DNA from 4 places in the Streptomyces sp. NPDC079167 genome. Region 2 is predicted to be linked to each of the others. Evidence: riboswitches for the same ligand, from Rfam matches in the RefSeq annotation. Region 2 holds a riboswitch; each other region holds the start of a gene.
What was found. A riboswitch is a leader RNA that binds a small molecule or an ion and turns the genes downstream of it on or off. The one in region 2 is predicted to bind cobalamin.
Positions count from the first base shown of each region.

Region 1: another riboswitch for cobalamin. It lies ahead of AB0P41_RS19385 (cobalamin biosynthesis protein); the one in region 2 lies ahead of AB0P41_RS11900 (iron ABC transporter permease).
Region 3: another riboswitch for cobalamin. It lies ahead of AB0P41_RS17875 (ribonucleoside-diphosphate reductase subunit alpha); the one in region 2 lies ahead of AB0P41_RS11900 (iron ABC transporter permease).
Region 4: another riboswitch for cobalamin. It lies ahead of AB0P41_RS28985 (energy-coupling factor ABC transporter permease); the one in region 2 lies ahead of AB0P41_RS11900 (iron ABC transporter permease).

Region 1 covers NZ_JBFBLO010000008.1:295,936-301,739, reverse strand. Annotated here, with positions in the region: gene AB0P41_RS19410 (hypothetical protein) at 1-133, opposite strand, end outside; gene AB0P41_RS19405 (alpha/beta fold hydrolase) at 319-1,458, opposite strand; gene AB0P41_RS19400 (class II aldolase/adducin family protein) at 1,526-2,185, opposite strand; gene AB0P41_RS19395 (inorganic phosphate transporter) at 2,433-3,683, shown strand; gene AB0P41_RS19390 (hypothetical protein) at 3,696-3,920, shown strand; cobalamin riboswitch at 4,064-4,254, shown strand; gene AB0P41_RS19385 (cobalamin biosynthesis protein) at 4,362-5,306, shown strand; gene AB0P41_RS19380 (cobyric acid synthase) at 5,303-5,804, shown strand, end outside.
Region 2 covers NZ_JBFBLO010000004.1:451,178-456,981, forward strand. Annotated here, with positions in the region: gene AB0P41_RS11885 (FAD-dependent oxidoreductase) at 1-1,116, opposite strand, end outside; gene AB0P41_RS11890 (ferredoxin) at 1,113-1,313, opposite strand; gene AB0P41_RS11895 (helix-turn-helix domain-containing protein) at 1,360-1,956, opposite strand; cobalamin riboswitch at 2,222-2,367, shown strand; gene AB0P41_RS11900 (iron ABC transporter permease) at 2,469-3,578, shown strand; gene AB0P41_RS11905 (ABC transporter ATP-binding protein) at 3,578-4,351, shown strand; gene AB0P41_RS11910 (ABC transporter substrate-binding protein) at 4,386-5,408, shown strand; gene AB0P41_RS11915 (SCO1431 family membrane protein) at 5,749-5,804, shown strand, end outside.
Region 3 covers NZ_JBFBLO010000007.1:352,505-358,308, forward strand. Annotated here, with positions in the region: gene AB0P41_RS17855 (GntR family transcriptional regulator) at 1-493, shown strand, start outside; gene AB0P41_RS17860 (DUF3311 domain-containing protein) at 722-934, shown strand; gene mctP (monocarboxylate uptake permease MctP) at 973-2,595, shown strand; gene AB0P41_RS17870 (GNAT family N-acetyltransferase) at 2,742-3,242, shown strand; cobalamin riboswitch at 3,278-3,418, shown strand; gene AB0P41_RS17875 (ribonucleoside-diphosphate reductase subunit alpha) at 3,556-5,804, shown strand, end outside.
Region 4 covers NZ_JBFBLO010000017.1:22,623-28,426, forward strand. Annotated here, with positions in the region: gene AB0P41_RS28965 (VWA domain-containing protein) at 1-1,123, shown strand, start outside; gene AB0P41_RS28970 (ATP-binding cassette domain-containing protein) at 1,128-1,994, opposite strand; gene cbiQ (cobalt ECF transporter T component CbiQ) at 1,991-2,740, opposite strand; gene AB0P41_RS28980 (energy-coupling factor ABC transporter substrate-binding protein) at 2,747-3,097, opposite strand; gene AB0P41_RS28985 (energy-coupling factor ABC transporter permease) at 3,094-3,804, opposite strand; cobalamin riboswitch at 3,834-4,039, opposite strand; gene AB0P41_RS28990 (protein kinase) at 4,072-5,409, opposite strand; gene AB0P41_RS28995 (FHA domain-containing protein) at 5,406-5,804, opposite strand, start outside.

The DNA.
Region 1 (5,804 bases), on a different contig from region 2:
CCGTACCGTCCGCGGCCCAGTGGGCGATCCGTACGGCGTCGGCCAGTACGGCCCTGGCCTGGCGTGCCAGTTCCGCCGGGGGTGGTGTGCCCTCGGGTGGGCGGGGGGCCGGCCTGGTGCGCCGGGTCGTCACGGCCTTGCGGGCGGTCGCCTGGGGTCGCGGGCGGACAAGTCGCAGCCTGGAGTCGCGCGGGGTACGGGACGTCACGAGGAGCAGTCTTGCCTCTGACGGCCCGAAAGCCCAAACGGAAGCCGTGTCAACGGGGTTCGGAGGGCTCCGGGACCGGGGTGCCAACCGGGCGGTTCCGGCGCATCAGCTCACATCAGGGGCGTGAGGAAGCGCCGGAGCGCCTCTTCGTAACCGGCCGGGTCGGCATTCCACATCGCCGCATGCGGAGCCAGGGGTACGGAGTGCAGGGACACCAGGTCCTGGCGGCGTTCGGCGAGCTCCCTGGACTGCTGCCAGGGGGCCAGGGTGTCGTCGGGGCCGTGGACGATCATCGTGGGGACGTGCAGGGCCGTCGGCACCGAGGTGGCCAGGAGCGGGGCCCCGTGCAGTCCGGTCTGGCCCTGGGCGGCCCGGACGGCGAGCGGCAGCAGCGCGGAGGGGACGCCCCGGGCCGAGGCGAGGGCGCGCAGGGTGGTCTTCCAGTCCAGGACCGGGGAGTCGAGGACGAGGCCGCTGATGCGGTCACGGAGGGCGGAGTTGACGGCCGCGTGCAGGGCCATCGAGGCGCCGGAGGACCAGCCGTACAGGATGACGTTCTCGGCCCCGTAGCGCACCGCGTAGCGGATGGCCGCGTCGAGGTCGCGCCATTCGGACTCACCGAGGTGGGAGAGCCCGTCCGGGGAACGGGGGGCGCCCTCGTCGCCGCGGTAGGCCAGGTCGAGCACCGGGAGCTGCTGGTCGTTGAGGAACCCCATCACGTTCATGGGGTGGTCCCTGGTGGTGCCCAGGCCGTGCACCGTGATCACCCAGGTGTCCCGGGCTGCGGGTACGAACCAGGCGGGCAGGGGACCCAGTTCGCCGGGGATTTCGACCTCCTTGTAGGCGAGGCCGAGGGCGGCGAGCGGGTCGCCGCGGTGGAGCTCCGGGGTGAGACGGACCCGGGCACCCGGCTTCAGGCTGCCGAGGGTCACGCGCTCCAGCCGGCGGACCACGGTGTCGGGAGAGATGACGGAACGGCCCGGCACCTGCTCGATCACCGGGCCGGTCACCGCGTGGACGCCCCGGCCGGCCAGTCCGTACGTACCGGGGCGCAGCGCGGGAAAGGAGCGGGTCAGAGTGATCTGCCCGGCCGCGGTGGCGTGCACGGTGAGACGGCGGTCGGCCGGGAAGGGCCGTGGCGAGGGCGCCCCGAGGGCGGCGTCGCTGGCGTAGCGGCCGGCGGCGACCGCTGCCGCGCCGACGCCGAGGATCGAGGTGGCGGCCACTGCCGCCGCTGTTGCCGGGCGCACGGCTCCAGTGTCCTGGGCCGGGGCGCCGTTGGCCAGTGGGCGGGGCCCGTACGGTGCGGCGCCGGGCTCAGCCGCGCTGGCCGTAGCCCTTCAGGGCGTCCTGGACGTCGTCCAGCTGGGCCGGGGTGAGGAGGCTCGGGGTGTGGCCGGGCACGGAGCTCGCGGTGAGCCAGAGCCTGCACATCCATTCGAGCTGCGCGGTGCGGTCGTATGCCTCGTCGAGGGTGCGCCCGTAGGTGACGGTGCCGTGGTTCCGCAGCAGGCAGCCGGTGCGGTCGCGCAGGGCGGCCAGCATGTTGTGGGCGAGCTCCGGCGTGCCGTAGCGCGCGTAGGCGGCGGTGCGGACGGGACCGCCGAGCAGGGCGGCGGCGTAGTGGATGAGCGGCACCTCGGGGACGAGGGTGGAGACGGCCGTGGCGTGCACGGCGTGGGTGTGGACGACCGCCGCGGCGTCGCTGCCTCGGTAGACGGCCAGGTGGAGCGGGAGTTCGCTGGTCGGGACCAGGTCGCCGATGACCTGGCGTCCTTCGAGGTCGACGCCGACGGCGTCCCCGGGGCCGAGCCGGTCGTAGGGCACCCCGCTGGGGGTGACCAGGACGATGTCGCCGACCCGGGCCGACACGTTGCCGGAGGTTCCGACGACCAGGCCGTCCGCCGCCGTCCTCCGGGCCGTCGCGACGACACCGGCCCACGCCTGTTCCACAGCACGCTCATCCATGTCACCCATACGGGGATCCTAGGGTCACGTGACCGATGTCTCCCCGAAGGGGTGAATCGGCCACGGTCAAGATCCCCCGCGGCGGGTGGCACCGGGCCCCGCACCGAACGGCGGCGGTCCGGCCCACCCACCGTGCACACAAGCGGAACCTGTGCACGCGGTTGGGGTCACCGTGCCGCCCTGCCCAGTTCATCTTCCGTTCACCCTGGTTGCTTACGTTCCACGTGCCAATGACGTCGAACGATTGCCTGGGTAAATGGAACACATCACGCTGCTGCTTGCGATTGTGATCGTGACAGCTCTCGTGTTCGATTTCACGAACGGTTTCCACGACACCGCCAACGCGATGGCCACCACCATCTCGACCGGCGCTCTCAAGCCCAAGACAGCGGTGGCGATGTCCGCCGTTCTCAACCTCGTCGGCGCGTTCCTGTCGGTGGAGGTCGCCAAGACGATCTCCGGCGGGATCATCAACGAGAACGGCCTCAGAACCGAGGTCATCTTCGCGGCGCTCGTCGGCGCGATCCTGTGGAATCTGCTGACCTGGCTGGTCGGCCTGCCCTCCAGTTCCTCCCACGCACTCTTCGGCGGCCTCATCGGCGCCGCGGTCATGTCGGCCGGCTGGTCCTCGATCGACGGCGGCACCGTCGTCACGAAGGTCCTGCTGCCCGCGATCGCCGCCCCGGTCGTGGCCGGTATCGCCGCGCTGCTGGCGACGAAGCTGACGTACCGCCTCAACCGGAAGATCACCGACGAGGCGCAGCTGAAGTCGACCGCCAAGGGGTACCGCGCCGGGCAGATCGCCTCGGCCGGGCTCGTCTCGCTCGCCCACGGCACCAACGACGCGCAGAAGACGATGGGCATCATCACCCTGGCCCTGGTCACCGGTGGCGTCCTCTCCCCCGGCTCCAACCCGCCGGTCTGGGTCATCGCCTCCGCGGGTATCGCCATCGCGTTGGGCACCTACCTCGGCGGCTGGCGCATCATCCGCACCATGGGCAGCGGCCTCACCGACCTGCGTCCGCCGCAGGGCTTCGCGGCCCAGACCAGTGCGGCCACGGTCATCCTGGCCTCCTCCCACCTCGGCTTCTCCCTCTCCACCACGCAGTCCTGCTCCGGCGCCGTCATGGGCGCGGGTCTCGGCCGCAAGGGGGGCGTGGTCCGCTGGTCCACCGCCACCCGGATGTTCGTGGCCTGGGGCCTGACCTTGCCGGCCGCCGGTCTGATGGGCGCGGGCGCCGAGTTCCTGACCAAGCAGGGCCCCTGGGGCGTCGGCGTGGTCGCCGTCCTCCTCGTCGCGGGCTCCGGCGCCATCTGGCTGCTGTCGCGCCGCAAGCCGGTCGACCACACCAACGTGAACGCGGAGGCCGAGCCCGCGGGCGTCGTCACCACCGCCATCTCCGCGGTCAGCCCGCCCCCCGCCGGTACCGTCGTACCGGAGCTCAAGACCACCATCTCGGCCCCGGCCACGTCGGCCGGAACCCCGGCCGACCCGGCCACGGTGTAAGGACGGATCCGCATGAACATCGACTGGGCAGCTCTCGCGTCCGTCTTCGGCGTCAGCCTCGTGGTCACCGTCGCGCTGGTCGGCCTCTTCACGCTCGGCATCACGGGCATGGCCAGGCAGACCCCGACCGCACAGGGCGGCGGCGGTGCCAACGGCCTGGTGCGCACCGGTGCGTACGCCTGCTTCGGGCTGTGCGCGGCGGCCGTCGCGTACGGGATCTATCTGATCGTCGCCTGACCGCCCCGCGCGGACACCGACCCGGGCCGGACACACCACGTGTGTCCGGCCCGGTGTGCGTCTGAGCACATAGAAGCCTCGCAGGTCAGCGGCAGGTTGACGGGCGTTCGCGGGTCATGGTGGACTGCCGGAGCCATTTAGGCCGACCGGCACACATGTGACGGCCGGTCTTACGGCGACAGGAGAGGAAGCCGGTGCGAATCCGGCGCGGTCCCGCCACTGTCACCGGGGAGCAGCCTCCATACGGAAGTCACGGCCCGTCACCACGGGCTGGAAGGCCGGAGGAACTGCGGATCCGGAAGCCAGGAGACTCTCGTCGCCGGTCACGTCGAACCAGGGCGCGGACCCTGAGTGAGGACATACGCCATGTCTGGCTGCCCTGTGCCGGTCGCTGCACCACCTGCCACGAAGGTCCTCCGAGGCGCGACGGCCGGCTGAGCGGTGCGAGCCGACCGCATCTTCGCGTACGGAGCCGCCGCCGGTCTGATCGGCGACCTGCTGTTCGGTGATCCCCGGCGCGGCCACCCCGTCGCCGCCTTCGGGCGTGCGGCTGCGGGCGCCGAGCGCCGCCTGTGGCGCGACCACCGGGGCTGGGGCGCGCTGCACACGCTCGTCTGCGCCGGGGGTGCCGCGGGCGCCGCCGCGCTGGCCGCGCGTGGCGTCCGGAACCGTCCCGTCGCCGCCGTGGCGCTGACCGCCGCCGCCACCTGGTCCGTCGTCGGCGGCACCTCGCTGGGCCGTGAGGCCCGCGCCATCGGCGGGGCGCTGGCCGCCGGGGACATCGAGCTTGCCCGGGAGCGGCTCCCGCATCTGTGCGGCCGCGACCCGCAGTCGCTGGACGGGCAGCAGATCGCCCGCGCCGTGGTGGAGTCCGTCGCCGAGAACACCTCCGACGCCGTCGTGGGGGCCCTGGTGTGGGGTGCTCTCGGCGGAGTGCCGGGGCTGGTGGCCTTCCGGGCCGTCAACACTCTCGACGCCATGGTCGGGCACAAGTCGCCCCGCTACCGGCGCTACGGCTGGGCGTCCGCCCGGCTCGACGATGTCGCCGGCTGGCCCGGCGCCCGGCTCACCGCCGTGCTCGCGGTGACCGCCGGGGGGCGCCCGCGCGAGGCGGTCAGTGCCTGGCGGGCGGACGCGGGCCGGCATCCCAGCCCCAACGCGGGCCCGGTGGAGGCCTCGTTCGCGGGTGCGCTCGGCGTACGGCTCGGCGGCACCCTCGCGTACGGCGGGCGGGTCGAGCACCGGCCGGTGCTCAACGGCGGGGCCGGAAGGGACGTGCGGGTCACGGACATCGAACGCGCGGTGCGGCTGTCGCGCCGGGTGAGTGTGCTGGCCCTCGTCGTGTGCGCGGCGGGGCGGTCGGCCATGGGACGGAGAGTCGGATGAGCGGCGGGCTGCTGGTCGCGGGGACCACTTCGGACGCGGGCAAGAGCGTCGTCACGGCGGGAATCTGCCGGTGGCTGGTGCGCCGGGGGGTGAAGGTCGCGCCGTTCAAGGCGCAGAACATGTCGCTGAACTCGTTCGTCACCCGGGAGGGGGCGGAGATCGGCCGCGCCCAGGCGATGCAGGCGCAGGCCGCCCGGGTGGAGCCGTCGGCGCTGATGAACCCGGTGCTGCTCAAGCCCGGCGGCGACCGGTCGAGCCAGGTCGTCCTGATGGGCAGGCCGGTCGGCGAGATGAGCGCCCACGGCTATCACGGCGGCCGCCAGGAAGCGCTGCTGGGGACGGTCGTGGACTGTCTGGAGCAGCTGCGGGGCGCGTACGACGCCGTGATCTGCGAGGGGGCGGGCAGTCCGGCCGAGATCAATCTGCGGCGCACGGACATCGTGAACATGGGCATCGCCCGGGCCGCGCGCTTTCCCGTGCTGGTGGTCGGTGACATCG
Region 2 (5,804 bases):
CCAGCCGAGGACCGCGAGGGGGCGGTCCTCGTCGTCGAGGTACAGGGCGACGAACCGGCCCAGCTCCGTGCTCCCTTCGACGATTCGCAGGGTGGCGGACGGCGTGGGGAGCCCGTACACCTGGATCTTCGCCCCGAGCTGGTCGGTCCAGAAGTAGGGGACGGGACGGTAGGGGCGGTCCTCGCCCAGGATGTTCGCCGCGACGGACAGCGCGTGCTCGGTGGCGTTCGTACGGTTCTCCAGCCGCAGGGACCGGCCGAGTGCCTCGTGGTGGAAGCGGGCCACGTCCCCGGCGGCGTAGACACCGTCGGCGGCGCGGCAGCGGGAGTCGCACACCACGCCGTCGTCCAGTACGAGCCCGCTGCCGGCCAGCCAGTCGGTGGCGGGGGTGCTGCCGACCGCCGAGACGACGAGATCGGCGGGGATCGTATCGCCGCCGGCCAGACGGACACCGGTGACCCGTCCGCCTGCCGTCACCAGTCCGTCCACCAGTGCGTGCGTCCGTAGCCGTACCCCGTGCGCGGTGTGCAGCGCGGCGAGCAGTTCGGCGGCGGCGGGGCCCAACTGCTCCCGCATCGGCGCCGCCTGAGGTCCGGCGAGTGTCACGTCGGCTCCCATGAGGCGGGCCGTGGCGGCGATCTCGGAGCCGAGCACCCCGTCACCGACGACCACGACCCGCCGCGCCTCCAGCAGTTCCCGCCGAAGCCCCACGGCGTCGTCGAGGGTCCGGAGCACATGCACCCCCGCCGTCCCCGAAAGACCGGGCAGCCTGCGCGCGTGCAGTCCGGTCGCCAGGACGACGGCTTCCGCATTCAGCTCGGCTCCGCCCGCCGTGCGCACGGTACGGGTGGTGGCGTCGAGGGCAGAGGCCCGTGCGCCGAGGACGAACTCGGCCTCCAGGGCGTCCAGCACCTCACGGGTGCGCAGGTGCGTGCGCTCGGCCTCCCACGTCCCGGCGAGTAGCTGCTTGGACAGCGGCGGACGGTCGTACGGCGCGCCGCTCTCCTCGCCGAGCAGCGTGATCCGCTCGCGGTAGCCCTTACGGCGCAGCGTCTCCACGACGGCGAGACCTGCCGCCCCTGCCCCGACGACGAGCACACCCGACGGTGCGCTCACGCGTCCTCACCGAGGTGGATGGCGGCGGCAGGGCAGACACCGGCGGACTCGCGGACCGCCTCGTGCCGGTCGGCGGGCGGTGCGGCGTCGAGAAGGACGACGATGCCGTCCTCGTCGCGCTGGTCGAACACCTCCGGGGCGATCATTACGCACTGCCCGGCGCCGCAGCACTTCTCCTCGTCAACGGTGATCTTCATGTTCTCTCCCTTGTTGGACCGGGCCCTCGTCGGGCGCGGGTCGGTTTCAGCGACGGGTCGTGGGCGCGGCGAGCAGCCCCACCAACGCGTCCTCCAGCGCGTCCGCGGTGCTCTCCCAGGACGAGCCGGGACGGACCGGCCCCTCGGCCAGGGAACGCTCCCGCTCCGCGCAGGTATGGGTGAGCAGATGACGGGCCATCTCGGCGCGCGCCGGGCGGATCTCGGGGGGAACGACAGAGTGCAGGCAGGTGCCCAGCCCCCGGAGGGTGCGGCGCAGGCTGTCACGGGTGAGGGACTCGTCCGCCACCAGCGTCCGCATCAGCGGGTCGGTCATCACCTGCGCGGCGAACCGCGCGTGCCACGAGGGGACACCGAGAGCGGCATGGTGGTCGGTCACCGGGCGCACCAGGCAACGCACCCAGTCCCGCAGGTCGGTGCTGTCGCCCACGGCCTCCACATAGCGCGCGCGGATCGCGTCGACACCCGTGCCGTGCTTGGTCATGATGGCCCGTACGAGCGTCGCCCTGCCGCCGAAGTGATAGCTGACGACGGTGTTGTTGCCCTGGCCGGCCGCCTCGCCGATCTGGCGGTTGGAGACGTTCGACAACCCGTGCTCGGCGTAGAGGCGTTCGGCCGCGGTCATGATGGCCTCGCGTGTGCCGGCGCCGCGACCGGTGCGAGGCTCTGTCCTGTTCACCAGGCCCGCGCTGAACGTGAGTTGGGGTCGGGACCGCCCGCCACGCCCATCAGGCCGGATTTCTCCACTTCGCTCATGGCTGCCTCCGCGCTGTTTCAGGGCCCCCGGCTTCCCGATCACTAGACAGCACACCTCCATGTAAATCAATCGACTGACTTAATCGGATGGCGTGGTCGGCCGGAAACGTGCGGAGCCGTCCGGCGGCTTTCCCCGTGACGGGCCGCCGGACGGTACGCGCTAAGCTGCATGCGCCTCGTGGGGGAAGTCCGGTCGAAGTCCGGCGCTGACCCGCAACGGTAGGCGGAACCGCACACGGTTCCGTAAGCCCGATCACCCACGGTGGCGAAGCTCCTGTCGATCGCCGTGGACTGCGAGAGGTGCTGCGAACGGCGCGCCTGGGCGTTCCGAGCCGCTCCTCGGATTACGTAGGCACGGCCCGAGGCGAAAGCGAACCGCCTGTGGCCACGCCCCGCGACCGAATACCCGCCGTGCTGTCGCGCGGTACCCGCTCCGGCAGTGGGCCCGCGCCCCCCGGACGCCTCCCTCTGCCCCTCCTGGTAACCGGCCTGTGCGTCGCGCTCCCGCTGTCCCTCGTCTGCGGGGCGGGGATCGGGGCCTCGGGGCTCACGTGGGGCGAGACGCTGCACCACCTGTGGGCGGGGCTGACCGGCGGGGCCATCACCCCGGACGAGATCTCCTCGTACACCATCGTCTGGGAGCTCCGCTTCCCGCGCGCCGTCCTCGCCGCGGTCGTCGGGGCCGGGCTGGCGGCCGTCGGCGTAGCCGTGCAGGCCATGGTGCGCAACGCGCTCGCCGACCCGTTCGTCCTCGGGATCTCCTCGGGTGCGGCCGTCGGTGCCAACGCCGTGCTCATCTTCGGGGCGTTCGGCGCGCTCGGCGTCTGGGCGCTGTCCTCGGCGGCCTTCGTCTCCGCGCTCCTCGCCATGGTGCTGGTGTACACGATCGCCCGGACCGCCCGGGGCCTGACACCGCTGCGCCTCGTGCTGACCGGCACGGCGATGTACTACGGCTTCTCGGCCGTGACCACCTTCATGGTGTTCGCCGCCGAGCGGGGCGAAGCGGCACGGTCCGCGATGATGTGGCTGCTCGGCAGCCTGGGCGGGGCCAACTGGTCGTCCGTGCCGATCGCAGCCGGCGCGGTGGCCGGCGGCCTCGCCCATCTCGGCTGGTCGGCACGGCGCCTGAACGCCCTCGCCATGGGCGACGAGACCGCCGCCGCACTCGGCGTGGACGCCGGCCGCCTGCGCAAGGAGCTCTTCCTCGTCTCCGCCGCCGTCACCGGGGCGGTCGTCGCGGTCAGCGGGGCCATCGGCTTCGTGGGCCTGATGGTTCCGCACGCCGCACGGATGCTGGTCGGCGCGGACCACCGCCGCCTGCTGGCCGTCGCGCCCCTGGCCGGCGCCACCCTGCTGATCTGGGTGGACATCCTGTCGCGCGTGGTGCTCGCCCCCGCCGAACTGCCGGTGGGCGTACTGACCGCGGCCGTCGGCGTGCCGTGTTTCGTCCTGCTCATGCGCCGCCGCACCTACACCTTCGGAGGTGTGTGATGCGGGTCGAGATCGACGCACTCACGGTCGAGATCGCCGGCGCGCGGCTGGTGGAGGACGTCACGCTGCGAGCCGGCAGCGGACAGCTCGTCGGTCTCGTCGGCCCCAACGGCAGCGGCAAGTCGACCCTGTTGCGGTGCGTCTACCGGGCGCTCCGGCCCTCGGCCGGTTCGGTGCGGATCGGTGGCGAGGATCTGCGAACCATGACGGCCCGTGAGGGCGCGCGCCGACTGGCAGCCCTTCCGCAGGAAGTGGTCGCGGAGTTCGACTTCACCGTCGCCGAGACCGTGGCCATGGGCCGGCTGCCGCACCAGGGGCCGATGGCCCGCACCACCGACGAGGACCGCCGCACATGTGAGGCCGCGCTGGAGGACGTCGGGGCCGGCCACCTGGCCGACCGCGGCTTCCTCACCCTCTCCGGCGGGGAGAAGCAGCGGGTCCTGATCGCCCGCGCGCTCGCCCAGCAGCCGCAGGTGATGGTGCTCGACGAGCCCACCAACCACCTGGACATCGCCCAGCAGCTGGAGGTCCTCGCGCTGGTACGCGGCAGCGGCCTGACCGCACTCACCGCCCTGCACGACCTCAACCTCGCCGCACGTCACTGCGATGTCGTCCACGTCATCGACGGCGGGCGGATCGTCGCCTCCGGACCACCTCACGACGTCTTCACACCCGGGTTGCTGGCCGAGGTGTTCGGCGTCCGCGCGCATCGTGTACCGCACCCCGAGACGGGCGCGCTGCAACTGCTCTTCGACCGGCTTCCCTCCGCATGACGCCCCGTCACCGTTCCCAAGGAGTCCGCACGCCATGCGTCATCTCGTACGCCCCGCCGCACTCGCCCTCGCCGCCGCACTCGCCCTCACCGGCTGCGGGGCGGAGGTCACCTCGCAGGAAGGGAAGGAGGACGGCGCCCCGGCAGCCGGCGGCCACTACCCGGTGACCGTGGAGAACTGCGGCGAGAAGAAGACGTACGACAAGGCTCCGCAGCGGGTGGTCACCAACGATGTCGGCATCACCGAGATCATGTTCGCGCTCGGCCTGGAGGACCACATGGCCGGATACGTCATGCCCGACGACAAGGGGGACCTGACATCCGTGCCCTGGAAGGACGGATACCGGAAGACCACGTGGCTCTCGAAGGAGCGGATCAACAAGGAGCTGGTCCTCGACGCCGGCGCCGATCTCGTCTTCGCGGGGTGGAACTACGGATTCAGCGAGGGCGAAGGCTTCACACCCGACGCGCTGCGGCGGGTGGGCATCGACTCGTACCTGCTCAGCGAGTCGTGCCGTAACGGACAGGGCAAGGCCCGCGGAGTGATGGCGCCGCTCGACGCGCTCTACACCGACCTGCGGAACCTGGGCAGGATCTTCGACGTCGAGGACCGGGCCGGCACGCTCGTCGCCTCGTTCCGGAAGCAGGTGGCCGAAGCGCAGGCGCAGGCCCCGCGAGGCGCCGACCGGCCGCGCGTCTTCCTCTACGACGACGGCCAGGACAAGCCTCTGACCTCGGGTGCCTACGCCGGCCCCCACGACATCATCACCAAGGCCGGCGGCGACCACATCATGAAGGACCTCAAGGACAGCTGGACCACGGTGGGCTGGGAGACGGTCGTGGCCCGCGACCCGGAGGTCATCGTGATCAACAACTACGGGGACACCACCGCTGACCGGAAGCGGGAGTTCCTGAAGTCCTACGGGCCGCTCGCCAACGTCTCCGCGATCAAGAACGACCGGATCGTCGTCCTCGACTACGTCGACCTCGTCGAGAGTCCGCGCAACCCCGCGGCCGTCAGCTCACTCGCGGCGGAGCTGAGAGACCTCAGCTCCTGACCCGGGCGGGCACCGGTGCACCCCTGCCAGATGCGGGAGACGGGTTTGATGCCCGCGCGTCGGGTGGGATGCCCGTTCCGGACTCCGAGCCGGGTGGGCGCCTCGGATCCTGGCGCCCGCTCCCGGGGCGGACGATCGGTGTGGCGTGCCGCACAGCGGACTCTCCGCGCCGGGTGCCCTCTGCCCGCCGATCCCCTGCGGGAGCGCGGATGCGGGCCTTCCTCCGGCCTGCCGTCCCGCCGGCGGCTGTGACCCGGATCTCTACCGCGTCGCCCGCCTCCGCTGGCACTGTGGTCGGGTCACGGGGGACGCCCACTGCCGAACGACCGAGCGAGATGCCATGACCGCCACCACAGCCGAGAACCGGACCCACACCCGCGCCCGCACCGGCGGCCC
Region 3 (5,804 bases), on a different contig from region 2:
GGCCCTGCAACTCACCTCGTACACCGAGGACATGCGCGCCCAGGGGCTGGAGCCCACCTCGCAGCTGCTGGACATCGGCTACGTCACGGCGGACGACACGCTCGCCGGGCTGCTGGACATCACGACGGGCGGCCGGGTGCTGCGGATCGAGCGGCTCCGGCTGGCCAGCGGTGAACCGATGGCCATCGAGACCACCCACCTCTCGGCCAAGCGCTTCCCCGCGCTGCGCCGTTCACTGGTGAAGTACACCTCGCTCTACACCGCACTGGCCGAGGTGTACGACGTCCGGCTCGCCGAGGCCGAGGAGACCATCGAGACCTCGCTGGCCACCCCGCGCGAGGCGGGACTGCTCGGCACGGACGTCGGCCTCCCGATGCTCATGCTGTCCCGGCATTCGGTCGACGGAGGGGGCGAACCGGTGGAGTGGGTGCGCTCCGTGTACCGGGGCGACCGGTACAAGTTCGTCGCCCGCCTGAAGCGTCCCACGGACTGAGCACCGTCAGGGTCTGAGACCTCTGATCCCCCCGCGCACGCGGGGGGATCAGGCATTTCGGGCGACACCGGACCGTTGCACGACCGCAATGCGGACGGGGGGTGACGGTGGACGGGGCGCTCGCTTAGATTTCCTGCGCATTACACCAGGTGATCAGCGAGGGGACGGAGTCGCCACATGCCAGAAGGAAACGGTGCGAACCCACCGACAGCACCGACAGTGACACCCATGAGGGTGGTCATCGGGCTCTGCCTGATCGCCCCGTTCGTGGCGATGCTCTGGGTCGGGTCGTACGCGAAGGTCGATCCGACCTTCATCGGCATCCCGTTCTTCTACTGGTACCAGATGCTCTGGGTGCTCATCTCGACCGCTCTCACCATGATCGCGTACAAGCTGTGGCAGCGTGACCAGCGCGCCCGCAAGGGGGGTGCGTCAGCGTGAAGGACGGCTTGAACAGCATCGCGGCCGACGAGGGCGGCGTGAACGGCATCGCCCTCGCCGTGTTCGTCTTCTTCTTCGTGGCCGTCACGGTCATCGGCTTCATGGCCGCGCGCTGGCGCAAGGCCGAGAACGAGGCCAGTCTCGACGAATGGGGCCTGGGCGGCCGGTCGTTCGGCACCTGGGTCACCTGGTTCCTGCTCGGCGGAGACCTCTACACGGCGTACACCTTCGTCGCGGTGCCCGCGGCGGTCTACGCGGCGGGCGCGGCCGGCTTCTTCGCCGTCCCCTACACGATCCTCGTCTACCCGCTGATCTTCACCTTCCTGCCGCGTCTGTGGTCGGTGTCGCACAAGCACGGCTACGTCACCACCTCGGACTTCGTCCGTGGCCGCTTCGGCTCGAAGGGACTCTCGCTGGCGGTCGCCGTCACCGGCATCCTCGCCACGATGCCGTACATCGCGCTCCAGCTGGTCGGCATCCAGGCCGTCCTGGACGTCATGGGCGTCGGCGGCGGCGAGAACACGCACTGGTTCATCAAGGACCTGCCGCTGCTCATCGCCTTCGCCGTCCTCGCCGCGTACACCTACTCCTCGGGGCTGCGCGCGCCGGCGCTGATCGCGTTCGTCAAGGACGGGCTGATCTACCTGGTCATCGCGGTGGCGATCATCTACATCCCGATCAAGCTGGGCGGGTTCGACAACATCTTCGCCGCCGCCGGCGAGAAGTTCTCCGCCGCGAACGAGGCGGCCGGCAAGCCGGTGGCCGGGCTCGCACCCGGCGTCTCCGGCCAGTGGGGTTACGCCACCCTGGCCCTGGGCTCGGCGCTGGCGCTCTTCATGTACCCGCACTCGATCACGGCGACGCTCTCCAGCCGCAGCCGTGAGGTGATCCGGCGCAACACCACGATCCTGCCGCTGTATTCGCTGATGCTGGGTCTGCTGGCGCTGCTCGGATTCATGGCGATCGCGGCCGGGATCAAGGTCGACAACGGCCAGCTCGCCATTCCGCAGCTCTTCGAGAACATGTTCCCGGACTGGTTCGCGGGCGTGGCCTTCGCCGCGATCGGTATCGGCGCCCTGGTGCCCGCCGCGATCATGTCGATCGCCGCGGCGAACCTCTTCACCCGCAACATCTACAAGGACTTTCTGAAGCCGGACGCGACCCCGGCCCAGGAGACCAAGGTCTCCAAGCTGGTCTCGCTGCTGGTCAAGGTCGGCGCGCTCGCCTTCGTCCTCACCATGGACAAGACGGTCGCGATCAACTTCCAGCTGCTGGGCGGCATCTGGATCCTCCAGACGATGCCGGCCCTGGTGGGCGGGCTCTTCACCCGGTGGTTCCACCGCTGGGCCCTGATCGCCGGCTGGGCGGTCGGCATGATCTACGGCACGGCGGCCGCGTACGGCGTCGCCAGCCCCACCCAGAAGCACTTCGGCGGTTCCTCGAAGGAGATCCCGGGCATCGGCGAGATCGGGTACATCGGTCTCACCGCGTTCGTGCTGAACGTCGTCGTCGTGCTCGTGCTGACCGTCGTCCTCAACGCGGTGAAGGCACCGGCCGGTGTGGACGAGACCTCCCCGTCGGACTACACGGCGGACGCGGGCGACCCCGGCGTCAAGGTCGAGCTGCCGCCGGCCACGGCGGGCGCCCCGGGCGGCCACTGACCCCACAGCGGTCACTCGGAGCAGGACGTCCGTCCCGGCAGGGTCCTCCCTGCCGGGACGGAGTCGTATCAGGACCGGCGGCGTGCGCGTTCGGTCTCCGGAAACCGGGGCGCGCCGCACCCGGTTCCTGGGGCAGACTGCCGCCCATGGACGTTTCGATCAGGCCGGCGCTGCCCGCTCAGTTCGAGGAGCTCGGCGAGATCACCGCACACGCGTATCTGGGCGACGGGCTCCTGGACTTCGGCGCCGACGACCCCTACCTGGATCAGCTCCGCGCGGTCGGGCGGCGGGCCGCCGAGGCCGAGGTGCTGGTCGCGCTGGACGCCGACGGCCGGCTGCTGGGCGGTGTCACCTACGTCGCGCCGGGCAGCCCGTGGGCGGACATCGCCGGGGAGGACGAGGCCGAGTTCCGGATGCTGGCCGTCTCGCCGGAGGCCCGTGGGCGGGGCGCGGGCGAGGCGCTCGTGCGGGCCTGTATCGAGCGGGCTCGGGCAGCCGGAGGGCTTTCCGGGATCGTCCTGTCGACGCAGTCCGCCATGACGGGCGCCCACCGGATATACCGCCGCCTCGGCTTCGTACGGACTCCCGAGCGGGACTGGTGTCCCCTGCCGGGGCTCGCGCTCCTGACGTTCCGCCTGGAGCTCTGACCCTTCACGACACAAGATGTGGGGGCTTCTTCAATCAGCAGCCACCACATGTATGCTCGACCTCGCTGTCGCCGCAGGGGAATCCGGTGAGAATCCGGAACTGTCCCGCAACGGTGTGATCGGTGTGCTCCGCGCACCCCGAAGTCCGAAGACCTGCCGACAGTGCGCCCGGCTCGACCGATCCGGGCGCCGATACGTCCGGGCCCCGCGGAGGGCCGGTGGACGCCGCGTGCCGTGCTGCCCTTCCCCGGGCGCCGTGTGCCCCCGGCTGCCCCGCTCCCGCAGGCCCCGAGCCGAGCGAGGGATAGCCCCAGTGACCATCGCGCCAGCCGACCCGGTTTCAGCCACGGAATCCGAAGGCCGCACGACCGACGCACCCGGGACCGCACTGCTGCGGACCCTGACCGGTCTCACCGCCGATCTGCCCGACGCCGACCCCGGACGGGTGGCCGCCGCCGCGCTGCGTGGCCGCAACGCCCGGTCGGACGAGGCGGAGCTGCGCTCGCTGGCCACCGAGGCCGCCGCCGGCCTGATCTCCGAGGACCCCGCCTACTCCCGGCTCGCCGCCCGGCTCCTCACCCGGACCATCGCGGACGAGGCCGCCGGCCAGGGCGCCGTCTCCTTCTCCGCGTCGGTCGCCGTCGGACACCGCGAGGGCCTGATCGCGGACCGTACGGCCGGGTTCGTCACGCTGCACGCCGCCGCCCTCGACGCGCTGGTCGAGCGGGCGCTCGCCGAAGGCGCCGACGACCGTTTCGGCTACTTCGGGCTGCGGACGCTGCACAGCAGGTACCTGCTGCGCCATCCGCTCACCCGCGACGTCATCGAGACCCCGCAGCACTTCATGCTGCGCGTCGCGGCCGGGCTCGCCGAGGACACCTCCGAGCGGGCCCTGGAGGAAGTGGCCGCGCTGTACGGCCTGATGAACCGGCTGGACTACCTGCCCTCCTCCCCCACCCTCTTCAACTCCGGCACCCGGCACCCGCAGATGTCCTCCTGCTACCTGCTGGACTCCCCCAAGGACGAGCTGGACTCGATCTACGACCGCTACCACCAGGTGGCGCGCCTCTCCAAGCACGCGGGCGGCATCGGGCTCTCGTACTCCCGTATCCGCGCCCGGGGTTCGCTCATCCGCGGCACCAACGGGCACTCCAACGGCATCGTGCCGTTCCTGAAGACGCTGGACGCCTCGGTCGCCGCGGTGAACCAGGGCGGCCGCCGCAAGGGTGCCGCGGCCGTCTACCTGGAGACCTGGCACGCGGACATCGAGGAGTTCCTGGAGCTGCGCGACAACACCGGCGAGGACCAGCGGCGTACGCACAACCTCAACCTGGCCCACTGGATCCCGGACGAGTTCATGCGCCGCGTCGACGCGGACACCGACTGGTCACTGTTCTCCCCGGCCGACGTCCCCGAGCTGGTCGACCTGTGGGGCGACGCGTTCGACGCCGCCTACCGGGCCGCCGAGGCCAAGGGGCTGGCCCGCAAGGCCCTGCCGGCCCGTGAGCTGTACGGCAGGATGATGCGGACCCTCGCCCAGACCGGGCAGGGCTGGATGACGTTCAAGGACGCCTCCAACCGCACGGCGAACCAGACCGCCGAGCCGGGCCGCGTCGTGCACTCGTCGAACCTGTGCACGGAGATCCTCGAAGTCACCGACGACGGCGAGACGGCCGTCTGCAACCTGGGTTCGGTCAACCTGGGCGCGTTCGTGGTGGACGGCTCGATCGACTGGGAACGGCTGGACGCCACCGTGCGGACCGCCGTGACCTTCCTGGACCGGGTCGTCGACATCAACTTCTACCCGACCGAGCAGGCCGGCCGCTCCAATGCCCGCTGGCGTCCGGTGGGCCTGGGCGCGATGGGGCTCCAGGACGTCTTCTTCAAGCTGCGCCTCCCCTTCGACTCGCCCGAGGCCCGCGCGCTCTCCACGAAGATCTCCGAGCGGATCATGCTCGCCGCGTACGAGTCGTCCTGCGACCTCGCCGAGCGCCCCCAAGCACCTTCGGCAGGCTCCGGTGCAGGGGGGACCCCCGTGGGCCCGCTGCCCGCCTGGTCCGAGACCCGCGCGGCGCGCGGCGTACTGCACCCGGACCACTACGACACCGAGCTGCACTGGCCGGAGCGCTGGGACGCGCTGCGCGCCCGGATCGCGAAGACGGGCATGCGCAACTCGCTGCTGCTCGCCATCGCGCCGACGGCGACCATCGCCTCGATCGCCGGGGTGTACGAGTGCGTCGAGCCGCAGGTCTCCAACCTGTTCAAGCGCGAGACCCTCAGCGGAGAGTTCCTCCAGGTCAACGCCTACCTGGTCGACGAGCTGAAGAGACTCGGCGTCTGGGACGCGCGGACCCGTGAGGCACTGCGCGAGGCGAGCGGCTCCGTGCAGGGCTTCGGCTGGATCCCCGAGGACGTGCGCGCGCTGTACCGCACGGCGTGGGAGATCCCGCAGCGCGGACTGATCGACATGGCGGCTGCCCGTACGCCGTTCCTCGACCAGAGCCAGTCGCTCAACCTGTTCCTGGAGACGCCGACGATCGGCAAGCTCTCCTCGATGTACGC
Region 4 (5,804 bases), on a different contig from region 2:
CGTCACCGGAGCGCTCCAGCAGGCCGGCGGGGAGACGGACGAGGACGGCACGGTGCCTGACGCCACGGCCGACGCCCTGACGCGGGCCGTCGAGACGGCCGAGGCCGCCGACGCCGCCGCGCGGCAGGCGGCACAGGAGGCCGGGCAGGCACTCGCCGCAGCGGCTCCGGGCATCCGCGCGGCCGCGCGGAGCGGCTCGGGCAAGGCCGCCGGGCAGTCCCGCGAGGAGGCCGAGCTGATGCGCGCGTGGGGTGTGGGCCCGGGCGAGCTGGAGCGGATGCCGTTCGACCGGCGTGCTCGCCTCGCCGAGCGGCTGCGCTCCGGCCGGCTGGGGCGGTTCGCGGACCTCATCGGCCGGTTCAGGCAGATGGCCGACGGGGAACGCGCCCGCAAGGTCGAGCAGGGCACGGGCGAACTGGTCGGAATCACCCTGGGCGACGACCTCTCCCGGGTCATCCCCTCCGAGCTGGCGAACCTCGGCGTACCCGCCATGAGGAGCGTGTTCGCCGCGAGGTACGCCGAGTCGCGGCTGATGCTCTACGACAGCCGAGGTGAGCAGACCACGGGCAAGGGCGCCGTCATCGCCTGTGTCGACTGCTCGTACTCGATGCTGGAGTCCGGACCCGGTGGTGTCACCCGGGAGGCGTGGGCCAAGGCCTGCGCCCTGGCGCTGCTGGACCAGGCCCGCCGGGCGCGCCGTGACTTCGTCGGAATCCTGTTCTCCTCGTCCGACTCCGTGAAGGTGTGCCGCTTCCCGGGCTCGCAGCCGGCCGGTATCGCCGACGTCCTCGACTTCGCCGAGCACTTCTTCGGAGGCGGTACGGAGTTCCGGACCCCGCTCGCGGCCGCCGTCAGGCTGCTGGACGAGGAGTTCAACTCGGACGGGCGCCGGCGCGGCGACATAGTGATGATCACCGACGGGGAGTGCGACGTCAGCAAGCAGTGGATGCGCAGCTGGAACGACGCCAAGCGCACGCTGGGCTTCCGCTCCTTCGGCGTGGCCATCGGGGCCACGCAGGCCGCCGGCCCCGGCACCGTCCTGGACGCGTTGTGCGACAACCTGCGCACCATCGAGGACCTCACCGACGTCCATGCCGCCGGCGACCTCTTCCGCGTCATCTGACCGCTCACCGGCGTGCGGCGGCCTGCCCCCTGCCGCCGGCGGGCGAGGCGAAGCCGGCGAGTTCCTCGGGGGTGCGGGGGCCGGGCGCCGACGCGTCCAGCAGGCCGTGCGCGCGCAGCAGCCGGGCGGTCGCGACGCCCCACGGCAGCCGCAGTCCGGCCTCCTCCAGGAGATCCGTACGGGCGAGCATCACCGGTGCGGGCCCGGCTCGGACGCCAGAGGGGGTGAGGAGCGCGGCGTCGTCGGCCCAGCGCAGGGCCAGGTCGACGTCGTGGGTCGCCATCATGACGGTGGTGCCGCTCTCCCGGAGGGTGCCCAGCGTGGCGAGCAGCCGCTCCTGACCGTCCGGGTCCAGACCGGCGGTCGGCTCGTCGAGGATCAGCACCCGGGGCCGCATCGCGACCGCGCCCGCGATGGCGGCCCGTTTGCGCTGCCCGTACGAGAGCAGATGGGTGGGCCGGTCCGCCAGTGCCGTGATGTCCAGCGCGCCCAGCGCCTCGTCCACCCGGGCCCGCACCTCGCTGTCGGGCAGCCCGAGATTCAGCGGTCCGAAGGACACGTCCTGGGAGACGGACGCGGCGAACAACTGGTCGTCCGGGTCCTGCACCACCAGCTGGACCGTCGTACGCAGCCGGGTCAGGCCCTTCCGGTCGTACGTGACCGGATGGCCCTCCACCGTCAACCGCCCCTCGCGGGGGCGCAGCCCGCCGCTGAGCAGACGCATCAGCGTGGTCTTCCCACTGCCGTTCCGGCCGAGCAGGGCGAGCGCACGCCCCGCCCGCGCCTCGAAGTCGAGACCGCTGAGCACGGCAGGGCCGTCCTCGTACGCGAAGGACGCGCCCCGCAGGGCGAGCAGAGCGGATTCGCTCATGAAAGGGGCCTTTCCAGGACGAAGGTCAGCGCGGCGAGGGCCGCGAGCAGGGTGATGCTCATGGCCACGAACCGGCCGGAGACGCGGGCGTCGGGTACCAGGACACGCAGGGTCCCGTCGTAACCGCGTCCGGCGAGACCCGCCTGGAGCCGTGCCGCGCGGTCGAAGGCCCTGACGAACGCGGTGGCCCCCAGCCTCGCCAGCGACCGCCAGGCGGCGGCCCGAGTGGTGTGCCCGAGCCGGGCCGCCTGGGCCTCCCGGATCCGGCGCACCGAGTCCAGGAGCAGGAAGCTCATGCGGTACGTCACCAGGGCGACGTCCACCACAGGCGCCGGCACCCCCGCCTTGACCAGGCGCGGCAGCAGGTCGGACATCGGGGTGGTGAAGGCGAACAGCAGGACCCCCAGCGACGCCGCGGAGGTGCGCAGCAACAGCTCACCGGCACGGTTCGGCCCCCCGTCGGCGAGGGTCACGAACCCTTCCGGCCCGCCGACCTGCACGAGCAGTGTGGCCGCCCCGGTGACGCAGAAACCCAGGGGAACCCGGTAGGCCCGCCAGAGGTGGCGGGCGGGCACACCGGCCGGCCCCAGCAGCACGGCGACGGCGGTGAGGAGGATCAGCACGGCTCCGGGCCAGGGCGGCAGCGAGATGGCCAGGACGGTGAGTCCCAGACCGAGTACGGCTTTGTCCACGGGATGGCGGCGGCGCCAGCGACTGCTGTGCGCCGCCGCGTCGATCGGCAGCACGAGCGCTCAGTTCTCCCGGGCCGCCGGCTCCCCGGCGCTCTCCTGCCGCGTGGTCCCGCGCAGCTCGCCCTGGCGGCGCCCGCGCCGGAGCCCGAAGTAGTAGGCGAGCACGCCCGCGCCCAACGCCGCCTGGAGGGCGAACAGCGCCGACTCGATCTCGCCCGACGGTGGTTCGTACAGCGGGGAGAACCAGGGTTCGTACCCGGGATCGATCTCGGTGATCGCCGTCTCGGCCTGGGCATCGGCCCCCGCGAACGGCTCCTTCTCGTCGTCGCCGAGGCCGAGGGCCAGCGGCAGGACGGCCAGCGCGGCCACGACGAGCAGCAGCAGGGCGTTGATCCTCGTGTTCTTGTTCATCGGGCCACCGCCTCGGTTCCGTCCGTCCTGGTCCGGTCCCGCCTTCCGGCGAGGAACACGCCGAGCCGGGTCAGATCTCCCTTGCTGGACTGCACCAGGAGCCGCATGACCAGAACGGTCAGGAGCCCCTCACTCACCGCCAGCGGGATCTGGGTGACCGCGAAGATGGAGCCGAACTTGCCGAGCGCGCCCAGGAAGCCGCTGCCCGGGTCCGGGAAGGCGAGCGCCAGCTGCACGCTCGTGACGCAGTACGTCGACAGGTCGGCGACGAACGCGCCGAAGAACACCCCCACCATCAGCGGCACGCCGTACCGGCGCAGCAGCCTGTAGACGGCGTACCCCGCCCAGGGCCCGACGATCGCCATCGAGAAGACGTTGGCGCCCAGCGTGGTCAGCCCGCCGTGGGCGAGCAGGAGCGCCTGGAACAGCAGGGTGATGGTGCCCAGGACCGCCATGATCGGCGGGCGGAACAGGATGGCTCCCAGCCCCGTGCCCGTGGGATGGGAGCAACTCCCGGTCACGGAGGGGATCTTCAATGCGGAGAGAACGAACGTGAAGGCCCCGGAAGCCCCCAGGAGCAGCGTGCTCTCGGGGTTCTCCCGTACTTCGCGCGTGAGTGAGCGGACTCCGTGGACGACGAACGGCGCGGACGCGACACCCCAGGCGATCGCGTGCGCCGGAGGCAGAAAACCCTCGGCTATGTGCATGGCTCAGCAGACCCTCTCCAGCACCTCGTGGATGGTTGAAGTGCCTTGGCCGGTCTCCTGGCTTACGGGTAACACCGCCCGAATTCCGCCTTCCCGGGTCACAAGGACCCAGTGGCTGCCCGTGAGGGCCGGAGCCGGACTTCCCGATCACAGTGGCGAGGGCCGCACCGGCATCACACCGATTTCCCGTTCACCAAGGCGTGGCGACAGTAGTGCCAGGCGGGGGACGATGACAAGCGGGCCCGAGATCACCGAGGGCGGCCACCGTCACGGTTCTTCGGCCCTGCGCAGGGCGCGCCAGGTCTCCGGGCCGACCGACCCGTCCGCGTCCAGACCGGCCCGTTCCTGAAAGGTGACGACGGCTCCATGGGTCATGGGCCCGAAGTCGCCGTCCACCTCGCCGACCTCGGTGATGCCGTGCAGGTGTCTGAGCAGGCACTGGGCCTCCCTGACCTGACTGCCTCCGTCTCCCCGCTTGATGGTGAAGTCCCAGGTGCCGCTGTGGCCCGCCATGAAGCCGCGGCCGTGCGCGTCCTCGTACACCACGGGTCTCTCACAGGTGGGCGGCGCCGCGCTCGGCTCCGCGGTCTCCGGCAGGAAGGTGTACGCGGCTCCTCCCAGCAGCACCGCCACGAGCGCCGCCGCGACGTGCAGGCGCCGCCACCGTCTCGGCCGCAGTCTCGGCAGTCTCGCCGAACGGGAGGCGCCCGCGGCACGCTCCACCCTGCGGAGCAGCGCGCCGGTGTCCGCGAGACGTCGCTCGTGCGTGGGGGCCAGGCACTCCCGCACGATGTCACGCCAGTCGTCGGGGAGGGCGGGGGACAGGCGCAGCTCCTCACCACCGCGCGCGTACTGCGTCGCCGCATCGGCCCGGGCCTCCGCGGTCGCGCCCGGCAGCGGGAACGACCCGGTCAGGACGACATGGGCCAGGACACCGAAGGCCCAGATGTCGCAGGTGGGGCGGATCCGCGTGCCACGCTCGTCGATCTCCGGCCAGAACAGCTCGGGCGGGGTGTAGTCGGGGGTGGCGAACGCCGGGGCGTAGGCGTGGGTGCCTTCCAGTTCGGCCGCCATGTTGAAGTCGGCCAGCCGGACCGAACCGTCCTTCAGGAGCAGCACATTGGCAGGCTTCAGGTCACCGTGCACCCACCCCGCGTGGTGCAGTTGGTGCAGACCCTCACAGATCTGCGCGAGCAGGGACGGTCCCGCCTCCGGGACCGGAGTCCGCTCCAGGAGCTGGTTCAGATCGGCCTCGGCCCGCTCCAGGACGAGGACGGTGGCGCCGTCCAGCTCCGGGCGGTCCGGGTCGTCGACCGTCAGCGTCTCGTACATGCGGATGAGGCGGGGCGTGCGGAGCCTGGCCAGCAAGTCGATCTCACGCTCGGTCAGTTCGCGCAGATGGCTGAGCTGACGTGGTGTGCGGGTGCCGGTGGGCAGGAACTTCAGCGCGGCCCGTTCGGGCGGATCCGGCTCGGTCTCGCCGTCGTCCACGCGCCGCCCCGTGTAGACGGTGGCGAACGCCCCGGAGGCGATGGGTCCGCCGACTTCCCAGGAGCCCACCCGGTAGCCCCTGGGGACGGAGACCGCGTGCAGCTGCCCGCTCACTGCGCCACCTTTCCGAGAGGCGTGAGCACCACGAGGTCGTCCTCGCGGACCAGGTCGAAGCGGAGCGCGAGCGCGACGAGGGACTCCTTCTTCCCGTGGACACGCTGACCGGGCTCCGCGGCGATCCGGTCGGGGCGCAACCGCAGCTTCACGGACAGATAGTCGATGTTCCAGTACATGGCCGACCGGCTGACGGTGGGCCAGGTCGGACGGAGCCGGTCCATCAGCTGTTCGACGGCCGGCAACGGGGCGCTGGTCGTACCGCGCAGCCTGGGTTCGCACAGGGCCGCCAGCACGGCGAAGTAGCGCTTGGTGCGGTCGAGTACGAAGGCCGGAACGGTGGCGGATCCGTCGAGGCCGTGGCGCGGGACGCTGCGGAACGCGTGGCGAGGCGC